2 regions of the Paraburkholderia sp. BR10954 genome follow, and region 2 is predicted to be linked to the other one. Evidence: riboswitches for the same ligand, from Rfam matches in the RefSeq annotation. Region 2 holds a riboswitch; the other holds the start of a gene.

Region 1 (5,751 bases), on a different contig from region 2:
TCGCGCATGCCTTGCAGCAGCGCGACCACGTCGATCGCTTTCAGATTCGGGTTGCTGTTGCGCGAGAAGGTCAGCAGCTGGCCGGTCAGTTTCGCGCCGCGCTCGGTCGCACGTTTGACGGTGGCGGCCATGCCGCGCAGGCGTTCGTCGCCGCTCACGCGCGCGATCAGTTCCGCGTTCACCATGATCACGTTCAGCAGATTGTTGAAGTCGTGCGCGATGCCGCCAGTCAGCTGGCCGAGCGCCTCCATCTTCTGCGATTGCACGAGCACGGCCTGCACCTTCGCGCGTTCGTGGATCTCGGCCATCAGCCGGTCGTTGGCTGACGCGAGTTCGTGCGTGCGCGCGGCGATGCGGCTTTCCAGCGAATCGTTCAGCTGCTCCAGCGCGTCCTGTGCCTCGATGCGCTCGGCAAGCAGCCGTCGCGATTCATATTGCCGCCCGCGGGCGCGCAACGATGACGCGACCGCGCGCCGCAAGGTTTCCGAATTGAGCGGACGTTCGAGCACGACGACGTTGCCGAGCCGTTCGAGCACTTCGAGCCCGCGCGTCGAGCGATGGCCGATGCTGCGCGCGGCGAGCAGGATGAACGGGAAGTCGGACCATGCGGGCTGGCGTTCGAGCCACGCAAAGAGGCCCGAGCCGTGGCCGTTCGCGAGCGCTTCCTCGGTGAGCAGCGCGGTGCCCGCGCCGGCGTCGAGCTCGCTGGTGAGCGCGTCGGCGTCGTCGCAGGTCACGCAGGCGCGTGCGTCGTTGTGCAGCACAGCGGCGATCACTTCGGCGTCGCGGCCGAACGGTGCGAGGATGAGGACGCGCTGCTCCATCGCTTACTGTCCCGACGTGTCGATCAGATTCGCCGCACCGAGCATCGCGGTGCTGCCGCGATACGAGGGCAGGCCCGACAGCACGCCCTCGAAGTCACGCAGCGCTTCGCCGACCTCGACGCCTTTGGTGCCGAGGCGGAACTGGCGGATCGTGCGTTCATGATCGTTCGCGCGGCTCTTGACGGCGGTTACCGCGGTCAGCACTTCGCCGTGATGCTCGAAGTAGCGGAACAGCACGACCACGTCGCTCAGATAGCTGATGTCGACCTCGGTCTGCACCTCGCCGATGATGCCGTGCTGCCCGAGCACGAGCATCGTGACCACGCCCTGCTGATTCAGATAGCCGAGCAGCTCGTGCATGTGCAGCAGCAGGAAGCGCTCGCCGGGTATCGCCTGCAGATAGGCGTTCAGGCTGTCGACCGCGACATAGCGCACACCTTCGTTTTCGACCGCGTTGCGCACGTCGCTCGACAGCTCGCCCGGCGAAATTTCCGCGGGATCGATCTGGCGCAGCGTCAGCAGGCCGCTGTCGACATGCGGTGCGAGATCCATGCCGAGCGACGCGCAGCGCGTGACCAGGGTGCTGAGAGTTTCGTCGAACACGTAGTACGCGCAGCGGTCGCCGCGTTCGAGCGCGGCAAGCAGGCACGACACGACGGTGGTGGTTTTGCCGACCCCCGACGGGCCGATGATCAGCGAATTGGTGCCGGGAACGAGGCCGCCGCCGAGCAGCGCGTCGAGGCCGGACGTGCCGGTGCTCATCGGGCTCGTGCCGAATTCGCGGTGATGCTCGGCGGCGACGAGGCGCGGATAGACGCGCAGACCGCCGGTGTTCAGCGTGAAGTCGTGATAGCCCTCGCGGAACTTGATGCCGCGCATCTTCGCGATGCGCAGACGCCGGCGGTTGCCGCCGTAATCGTGGGCAATGTTGTCGAGGCTGATCACGCCGTGCACGATGCTGTGAAGCTGAATGCCGGAGGCGCTGGCCGACGTGTCGTCGAGCAGCAGCACCGTGCATGCGCGCGTCGAGAAATGGTGCTTGAGCGCGAGAATCTGCCGACGGTAGCGCAACGGGTTCTCCGCCAGCAGACGCAGTTCTGACAAGCTGTCGAGCACGACGCGCGCGGGTTTCAGTTCGTCGACGTGTTCGATCACGTTGCGCACGCTTTCGCCGAGTTCGACTTCGGCCGGGTGCAGCACGCTCTGTTCGTATTGCGGTTCGAGCCCTTCTTCGGGCAGCTGTTCGAGTATCTTGAAGCGGCTCAGATCCCAGCCGTGGCTCGCGCCGATCGCGAGCAGTTCGGCACGGGTTTCGGACAGCGTGACGTAAAGACCGGTCTGCCCTTCGTCGAGGCCCTTGAGTAAGAATTGCAATGCCAGGGTCGTTTTGCCCGTGCCTGGCGCACCCTCTACGAGGTACATGCGGTTCGGCGTAAGACCACCGCCGAGGATGTCGTCGATTCCTGCGATGCCCGACAATAAGCGGGCGGGGGTGGGGGCGGCGGTGGTAGTCGACATGATGGTTGCAATGACGTCGGCAGTGGCTTTGATCGGAAGCGGCGTGATGTTGCGGCCGGTATGGCGCCACGCAATTTGTGTGCCGTCCTGCGCCGCCTGCGTGGTGGGGGTTCGCGCGCATGGGCATGAAGCGTGCTGTTGAGGGTGGCTCGCTGCGAGCTTTTTTCAGCAGCCCTCTGGAAGCTTCACGCGCAACATGAAAACCTATCGACTCTCCGCTATCACGCTTACCGCGGCATCGCTCGTTGCGCTGCTGCCGGTCGGCGCATCCGCCGACGACAGCCCCAGACCTTGCGGCGCGCTCAAACGGATCGTCGCCGCGGCGCCGGACGGCTTCACCTCGCTGACGCCCGACGACGGCAAAGGCGTCGCGCAACCCTATGGCGACGACGCGCAATGTTCAGCCGCGCATCGTAGTTTCCGGTGCACTTGGACACCGCATCAGGCGGCGGGCTCGAACGGGGATGCATTGGAAGCGGTCGCGGCCGACATCGCGTCGTGCCTGCCCGATGCAACGCACGATCAGAATTCGCCGGGACGTCAGCACTTTTATCTCGGCGCGAAGGATCGACGCACCGAAATCACGCTGACTCCCGAGGGGGCGAACCGCTTGCGGCTCGTGGTATCGGGCAGGTAAGCGGCGGTTCCGTTCAGGCGGTGGCGGCCGGCCACCATGACCAGCCGCGTCGCGAGTGGCGCAAATCGACGACCGACAGCGGCGTGATCTCGATGCGACAGAACACGGTTGGCGATGCGCCGAGGGCATGCACGATTGCCGCTCGCAGAAGCGTTGCGTGGGTGATCGCGACGATGGTTCGACCGTGTGCAGAGGCCGCGAAGCCTGCTTCGTTGACCGCGTTGCATGAGCGTACGTCTGCCTGTTGCGCGTCGAGCCACTCTCCGACCCGCCGCACGACTCGATCGAACGATTCACCCCCGGGCGGTGCTGCGTCGGGCTCGCGCGTCCAGGCGGCGAGTTCGCGGGGGGCTTCGTCGGCAATGTCCGCGAGGCGCTGGCCGCGCCATTTGCCATAGTCGATATCCGCCAATGCGTCGGCAGGCGTGGCGCTCAGACCGAGCGCGGCGACCGTTTCGCGGGCGCTGGCGGCGGGGCTGGTGAATACGGTGGCGTCGGCCGGAAGCGCGAGACGGGCGCGCGCCGCTTCGGCTTCGGCGCGGCCGCGCGCGTCGAGCGGATCGTCGGCGGGGAAGCGGCCCGCGCGCTGCGCGGCCGTTGCCGCATGGCTCACCAGTAATAGTCGCGTATCCATTCTTTGCGTTAGCGCCTCATTCGCACTTGCCTGCGTGGCTTGACGGGCTCGCGGCGTGCGTTGCGCGTTGCGGCGTAGCCCTCGCCGTCGCGGAAGCCGCAGTTTAGCGCGTAGAATACCGACACTGCGAAGCACGGAAGCCGGTGAGAGCCCGGCGCGGTCGCGCCACTGTAATCGGCCTTGCAATCCACAAGAGCCGAAAGCCAGACCTGAGCTTCGCACCATTCCTCTGCAATCGACTATCGGGGCGCGTTACCCCAGGAGATGTCCATCATGACCAAAGCTGTTTTCGATCGCGCCGCGCAACCGGCGGTCCAGCCCACTCCCATTCCCTTGCGTGAACTGCTGCCGTGGGTCGTGTTCGGCGGCTTGCTGCTGTTGTTCGCGCTTTACTTCGTTGGTGCGGAACAGGGTGCGACGTCGCTCGTGCCTGGCATGTACGTGCATGAGTTCGTGCACGACGGCCGCCATCTGCTTGGCTTTCCCTGCCACTAACGGAGTTCAACATGGTAGGTAAATTGTTGGTGCGCGGGATGCTCGCGGGCATCGTCGCGGGCTTGCTCACGTTCGCGTTCGCGCGAATCGTCGGTGAACCACAGGTCGATCAGGCGATTTCATTCGAAGAGAAAGCGGCCGCCGCGCGCGGCGAGGCGCCCGAGCCCGAAATCGTGAGCCGTGAGACGCAGGCTGGCCTCGGCCTGCTGACTGGCGTGGTCACGTATGGCGCGGCATTCGGCGGTCTGTTCTCGCTGGTGTTTGCTTATGCGTATGGACGCGCGGGTTCGTTGAGCGTGCGCGCGCTGTCCGCGTGGCTCGCGCTTGGCGCGTTCATCGCCATCGTGGTCGTGCCGAATATCAAGTATCCGGCCAATCCGCCGTCGGTCGGTGATCCGGACACGATCGGCGCGCGCACGGGCCTGTTCTTTCTGATGATCGCGATTTCGCTCGCGACGATGGTGTTTTCACTGAAGGTGCGGCGCCGCGCGGCGGCGAAGCTGGGTGCATGGAACGGCTCGATCGTCGCGGGGCTCGTATTCGTCGTGATCATCGCGGCCGTACAACTGTCGATGCCGGTCATCAATGAAGTGCCGGCCACGTTCCCGGCCGTGCTGCTGTGGAAGTTCCGCGTCGCGGCGATCGGCATGCAGGTGGTCATGTGGACGACGATCGGGCTGTTGTTCGGCGCGATGGTCGAGCGCAGTGCTTTTATGCGTACGAATGCGCGGGTGACGATGAAGTCCGCCTGAATAGGACGGTGACGCGTGGCCGCGCAAGCGGCGACGCTTCGCGCGCAACGCGCGAGAATGGTTTTGGATCAAGTACTTGGCGCGGTTGTGGAGCGGTTATCCACAGCCTTGCGAACATTTTCTGTGGAAAAGCTGCTTAACGGCTTTTCGCAACTCCACTCGACGCGGCGCCTAGGGGAATCCAATTGGACGCCTAACTAATTCAAGTTGTACGCGGCGCTGCTCAATTTTTAAGCTCTTCAACTTTTTAAAATAATTTGTGAGAAGGGTATTGACGCGGCGCGGACCGCTCTCCATAATCTCGCTTCTCTGCTGCAGACGCAGCGACGCAAACGAAGCGGTGCCGGGTGGTGGTTCAGGTGCTGCGGGTTGGGCGGATCGATCTTTAAAAACTAACAGCCGATAAGTGTGGGCGCTTGATGCGGAATGCGGCGGTGGATCCGTATGGATCTGCTGCAAGGCACAAGTATCAGAAGCCTCACACAGTATTAGAGGAAGGTTTATCTGTCGAAAGACGGATTGATCATCGTCAGTACGTTGAGTGAGCGACCGGGTTCGAAAGAGCCCGAAAACAGTAACAGGTTTGAACTGAAGAGTTTGATCCTGGCTCAGATTGAACGCTGGCGGCATGCCTTACACATGCAAGTCGAACGGCAGCACGGACTTCGGTCTGGTGGCGAGTGGCGAACGGGTGAGTAATACATCGGAACGTGTCCTGGAGTGGGGGATAGCCCGGCGAAAGCCGGATTAATACCGCATACGCTCTGCGGAGGAAAGCGGGGGATCTTTCGGGACCTCGCGCTCAAGGGGCGGCCGATGGCAGATTAGGTAGTTGGTGGGGTAAAGGCCTACCAAGCCGACGATCTGTAGCTGGTCTGAGAGGACGACCAG
Region 2 (5,751 bases):
CCATCGCGCGTGCGCTCATCATCATCGGACGCGGCATCACGCCGCTGTGATTCACGTTGACCTCGCGGATCGAATAGCCGCTAAAGCCGAACGCCTGCGATGATGCCGCGGCCTGCTCGCGAAACGATTTGATCGCCTCGCCGCTGAGCCGCTGTTCGGCGGCGCGCTGCGCTTCCGGCGACAGCGAGAAACGCACGTTACCCACCTGCATGATCGATGCCATCTGTCCGGCGAGCTTCGAAGCCGCGGCGAAGTCGCGCGATTCGAGCACGACTTCCGTGCGGCCGCGCCACGCCGAGATGCGTCCGTCGCGGTCCGTCGACGGGAAGATCGAGAACGCACCCGAGCGCGCGGTTACGCCGGCGACGCCGCGCGCTTTCTGCAATGCCGCGTCGGCACGTTGGTTCAGCGTCGACGTCAACGCCGACGGCTCGCTCGCTTCCTGCTCGTAAAACAGCGTGATTTCGACTTCGTCCTGCGGGACTTCCGCGCTCGCCTGCGCATTCAGCGACAGCACGCCCGAGGGCTGCGGCATCATGGTCTGCGCGCGAGCGGGCGCCGGGTTCAGCGCGAGCGCCACAGGCGCGCCAAAGGCGAGCGCGAGTGCGAGGGCCCGTGCGGTTTTTGTCGTCATGGCTGGAATCCTTGTTTCAACAGGTTGTGCACGTTCGACGCGTGCGCCGCGTGATGACGCGATGGTGGCGCGTGCTTTGACGGATGCGCTGGCGAATCAATCGGAATGCCGTTGAGCGGTTGATTCGAGCTTGCGCTTTCGTCGACCGATTAGGCGCGTCTTACCGACGCTTGGTTCCCCAATTAGTGCTTCGCCGCCGTTTTGGGAATCATGGCCTGGACGCGCTCACCGCACGTACCGCGTCGCGCATTTGCCCTTAAACCAGCCGTTTAGTGATGAAGCGCCATTCGGCGTCGGTCACCGGTGTGATCGACAGACGGTTGCCTTTGGCGAGCACGCGCATGTCCTGCAATTCGGCATGCTCGCGCAGCGCGGCCAGCGGAATCAGCGCGATTTTCTTCTTGAACACGACGTCGACGAGCATCCAGCGCGGCGTTTCCGGCGACGATTTCGCGTCGTAGTACGGACTCTTTTTATCGAACTGCGTCGGGTCCGGATATGCGGTCGACGAGACTTCCGCGATGCCCGCGATGCCGGGCTCCGGACAGCTCGAATGATAGAAGAGCACGCCGTCGCCGACCTGCATCACGTCGCGCATGAAGTTGCGCGCCTGATAATTGCGCACGCCGGTCCACGGCAAGGTGCGATGCGGTGCGTTGGCGAGGTCGTCGATGCTTGCTTCGTCCGGTTCGGACTTCATCAGCCAGTAGCGCATGAATCGGAGTGAGCGTGTGAGATTGAACGAGGCGCCAACAACAGGCGCGTGCGGAAAGCCCCTGAAACAGGCACTCAAACAAAAGAACGACGACCAAAGAAAAACGGCATCGAACCGAAGTCCGATGCCGTTCCAGATAAGGTCCCCGCCTTAGCCGCTAGGCCGGCATCCTGAACCGAGGGTTCAGAATTGGTCGCAGTTAGCAACACTTCGGGTACATCAGACAGAGTGACGCGCACACCCGTGCTACAAATTTCCGCAACCGTGCACATGGCATTGGTTCAAGGAATATATGACCTTGGCGAACCAGGCAGGGAAGCTAAACGATGAAGCTACAACACAAACAGTTGAACAGGTGACCGGTTCGAAACCGGCCCGCTATTGAGTCAACTACTGCTTACTGCATGCTGTACTGCTCGATCACAGTACCTAGTTGTTCGTTCATTTGCTGCATTGTACGCCGGATTTCTTCAGCAGGAAATGCTTCTCCGTGTCGCACGCTGCTTTGCAGCTTAAGCAGTTCCGATGCCAGCGAGAGCGCCGCCATCACCGCGATGCGATCGGTGCCGCGCACGTTGCTGCCGCTGCGGATTTTCTTCATCTCGGCATCGACGCGCGCGACCGCCTCGAGCAGCGCGCCTTCCGTTTCAGGCGAACAGGCGAGACGGTAGGGTACTTCGAGAATCGATACTTCGATCTGCTTGGTGGTCATGCGCTTTCTCCGTGTCGGCTCACGTCGCCTTCCGCTTCCTCGTGTTCGGGCTGGGCGGATTCGAGCAGATCGAGCTGGTTATCCGGTTCGCTGCTTGCGCGTGCGCGCGGCAATTTTTCGAGAATCGCATTCAGGCGCACCTGAGCGTCGTCGATCTTGGCGGACAGCGCGTCGCGTTCAGCTTGCAGTGCGTCTCGCTCGGCACGCAATTGCGCGAGTTCGGTGTGCGTGGCTTGTACTTCGGCACGCGTTTGCGCGAGCTGCTCTTCGAGCGCGATCCGCGCTTCGTTGTGGCGCTGGCTGATCGCAATCAGCTTGCCGATGTTCTGGGAGAGTGATTCGAGTTCGGTGAGCATGTGCTGCGTCCTCTAAAGACATCGCATTTTAGCGCGGAATATTACAGGTTCCGACAATTGTCTCGTTTCGAGACGTAACAGCATCGCTTCGTGCAGGTACGTTGCGACTCGTGTCGTCGACCATAAGATCAAAGACCGGCAATCCATCGGACAATAACCTGCATTCGACAGAACGGATCGCGCTCCGGTTGGCCTTTCTTGACGCCCCGCGAAGCCGCTCCTACACTTCCCGCACTCTGGTGCCCGCGCGCGCTTTTCGGCGCGCGCAGTTAAACGGGAAGCAGGGCGCGCGCGGTGCCAAACCGGATGCGCGAACCTGCGCTGCCCCCGCAACGGTAAGCGACCGCATGTGATGTGCTCATGCAGGTCGGTCCTTGTCGCACGGTTGGAAGTTCAATCTGCGAGTGTGCCACTGCGCGTCACGCGTGGGAAGGCGGGATCGATGTGTCGTAGCCCGGATACCGGCCAGAAAAGAGGGACGTCCCCCGCGAAAACGTTAAACATGGGGGGACGCCTCGTGACGCGTCGGCCTGCGGGGAAGCAGGCCGCGCATGCCATCCACAGGAATGTCATCCCATGTTGTCCCCCATCGCCCGCGCGACGCTGCTCGCGTTCGCGAGCCTGCCGCTCGTCGCGCATGCGCAAAGCGCCGAGCCTGTGCCTTCATCGTCCGCTGCGGATGCAAGCACCGCGAACGCCCCAAACCTTGCCGATGCGGCCAATCCCGCTTCCGCCGATGCATCGGGCAACGTGCTGTCGCCGATCGTCGTGACCGCACTACGCGGAGCGCAAGCGTTGCGCGACGCGATCCCGCAGACCACGCAGTTCGATCAGCAGGACATAGCCGACACGACCGCGACCGATCTGCCCGGCCTGCTGCGACTCGCGCCCGGCGCGCAAATCTCGCGCACGGGTGGCCCCGGTTCGACCACGAGCCTCTTTCTGCGCGGCGCGTCGTCGACGCAATCGCTGCTGCTGATCGACGGCGTGCGCGTCGATTCGGTGAGTCTCGGCTCCGCTCAGCTCGCACAGATTCCGCTCGACCAGGTCGATCACGTCGAAGTCGTGAACGGCAACGTGTCGGCGTTGTACGGCTCGGGCGCGATCGGCGGCGTCGTGCAGGTGTTCACGAAAGACGGCGGCGATCATCCACCGCGCTTCAATTTTTCGGTCGGCTACGGCAGCTATCACACGCAGACGCAAACGGCCGGCGTGAACGGCGCGCTCGACGAGGACGGCCGCACGACCTTCAACATCTCGCTCGCGCGCACGAAGAGCGACGGCTTTTCGTCGCTCGATCCGCTCGAGGCGCCGGGCGCGAATCCGAACGCCAACGGCAATCTGAACGAGAGCATCAGCGCGTCGCTGCGCCACAAGTTCACCGACAAGTGGGATGCGGGCATCAGCTACTTCCAGTCGAACAACAACAACAGCTACGACAATGCGTACGGCGTGCCAACCGATCTGAACAACCTCTATAGCAAGGTGCGTCAGGTATCGGTGTTTGCGAACGGCAAGCTGACCGACTGGTGGACCACCCACTTCACGCTCGCCGAGGGCGACGACCGCAGCGTATCGAACACCAATGGCATCTACAACGGCCGCTTCGATACCGACAATCGCCAGTACACGTGGCAGAACGATTTCGCGCTCGCAGCGAACCAGAAGCTGCAATTCGGCTACGAGCATCTCGACCAGACTCTCGACTCCGACACGTTCGCCGCGCCCGACCGTCACGTCGATTCGGTCTTCGCCGGCTACAGCGCACGCTTCGGCCGCAACCAGATTCAGGCGAACGTACGCCGCGACCAGTACTCCGATTTCGGCGGAGCGAACAGTTACTATCTCGGCTACGGTTTCGACATCACGTCGCACTGGAAGGTAACCGCAAGCTATTCCGATGCATTCCGCGCGCCGAGCTTCGACGATCTGTACTATCCGATCAGCGGCAACCCGTCGATCCAACCCGAGCGCAGTCACTCGGTCGAAGCCGGTTTGCAGTACGCGACCGACGCGCTCGGCGTGATGCGTCTGAACGCATTCCAGACGCGCTATACGAATCTGATCGACTATGTGCAGACGATCCCCGGCATCTATCTCGCGGAGAACGTCGGCCATGCGAAGGTGCAGGGACTCGAAGGATCGTGGAGCGGTCATGTCGGCAAGACCGACGTACGCGCGACATTGACGCTGCAGAACCCGGTCGATCTCGACAGCGGTACCGACCTCGTGCGACGCGCGCGACGCTTCGGGTCGTTCGCGGCGAATCGCAGCATCGGTGGATGGCGGGTTGGGGGCGAGTGGATCGTCAGCGGTCCGCGTCCAGACAGCACCGGCAAGCTCGGCGGTTATGGCATCGTGAATCTATCGGCCCGCTACAACATCACGAAGGCGTGGTACGTCAGCGCGCAAATCGACAATCTGTTCAACAAGGACTATGAGACGGCCTACTCGTATAACTCTCCGCGACGCGGTGCGTATGTCACGCTCGGCTGGCAGCAGCAGTGACGCCCGCGCCGGGTTGGCCGCATGCATGAGCGCACGCGGATGAGTCGCGCGTCCGGTTCGCTGTCCGCCGCGATGGCAACGCCGCGCCCGATGAACGCGAAACGCGCGGCCGCGATCTGGCTCGGACTCGCGCTCGCCGCCGTCGCGCTGCTCGGCGCGTCGCTGGTGCTCGGCAGCGTGCCGCTCGCGCCGTCGCGCGTGCTTGCGGCGCTCGTGCCAACGCACACGTTCGGCGCCGCGGGCAGCGACGATCTCGCCGGCGAAATCGTGCGCACGTTGCGATTGCCGCGCGCGCTCGCGGGCTTCGCGTGCGGCGCGTTGCTCGCGCTCGCCGGCGCGCTGCTGCAGGTGCTGCTGCGCAATCCGCTGGCCGAGCCGTACGTGCTCGGCGTGTCGGGCGGCGCGGCCAGCTTCGCGCTGGTCGCGATGATCGCGGGCGGCGCATGGTGGATCGTCGATGCGAGCGCGTTCGCGGGTGCGTTCGTGTCGATCCTGCTGGTGCTCGGACTCGCGCGTCGCGAACTGTGGCGCGGCGAGCCGCAGGACACGTCGCCGCGTTTGCTGCTGACCGGCGCGGTGATCGCGGCCGGGTGGGGCGCGATGATTACGCTGCTGCTCAATCTCGCGCCCGATAGCCGTCTGCGCGGCATGCTGTTCTGGCTGACCGGCGACCTCAATGGCGGCGCGCTGCCGTGGACCGCGCTGATCGCGCTCGCGCTCGTGTTGCTCGCGATCGTGCCAGCCGCGCCGCGTCTGAACGTGCTGCTGCGCGGCGACGCAGCCGCGCAAGCGCTCGGCGTCGCGGTAATGCCACTGCGTTTGCGCG

Evidence for each region. A riboswitch is a leader RNA that binds a small molecule or an ion and turns the genes downstream of it on or off. The one in region 2 is predicted to bind cobalamin.
Region 1: another riboswitch for cobalamin. It lies ahead of AB4Y34_RS05060 (CbtB-domain containing protein); the one in region 2 lies ahead of AB4Y34_RS32065 (TonB-dependent receptor).

The regions. Positions count from the first base shown of each region.
Region 1 is NZ_JBFRCK010000003.1:5-5,755, reverse strand. It holds gene AB4Y34_RS05080 (ATP-binding protein) at 1-824, opposite strand, end outside; gene AB4Y34_RS05075 (ATPase domain-containing protein) at 828-2,342, opposite strand; gene AB4Y34_RS05070 (hypothetical protein) at 2,539-2,979, shown strand; gene AB4Y34_RS05065 (histidine phosphatase family protein) at 2,993-3,613, opposite strand; cobalamin riboswitch at 3,691-3,846, shown strand; gene AB4Y34_RS05060 (CbtB-domain containing protein) at 3,887-4,108, shown strand; gene AB4Y34_RS05055 (CbtA family protein) at 4,120-4,860, shown strand; partial or broken rRNA gene AB4Y34_RS05050 (16S ribosomal RNA) at 5,446-5,751, shown strand, end outside.
Region 2 is NZ_JBFRCK010000032.1:4,044-9,794, reverse strand. It holds gene AB4Y34_RS32090 (SIMPL domain-containing protein) at 1-634, opposite strand, end outside; gene AB4Y34_RS32085 (EVE domain-containing protein) at 891-1,349, opposite strand; RNA gene ssrS (6S RNA) at 1,488-1,669, opposite strand; gene AB4Y34_RS32075 (cell division protein ZapA) at 1,747-2,061, opposite strand; gene AB4Y34_RS32070 (ATPase) at 2,058-2,417, opposite strand; cobalamin riboswitch at 2,638-2,902, shown strand; gene AB4Y34_RS32065 (TonB-dependent receptor) at 2,994-4,925, shown strand; gene AB4Y34_RS32060 (iron ABC transporter permease) at 4,965-5,751, shown strand, end outside.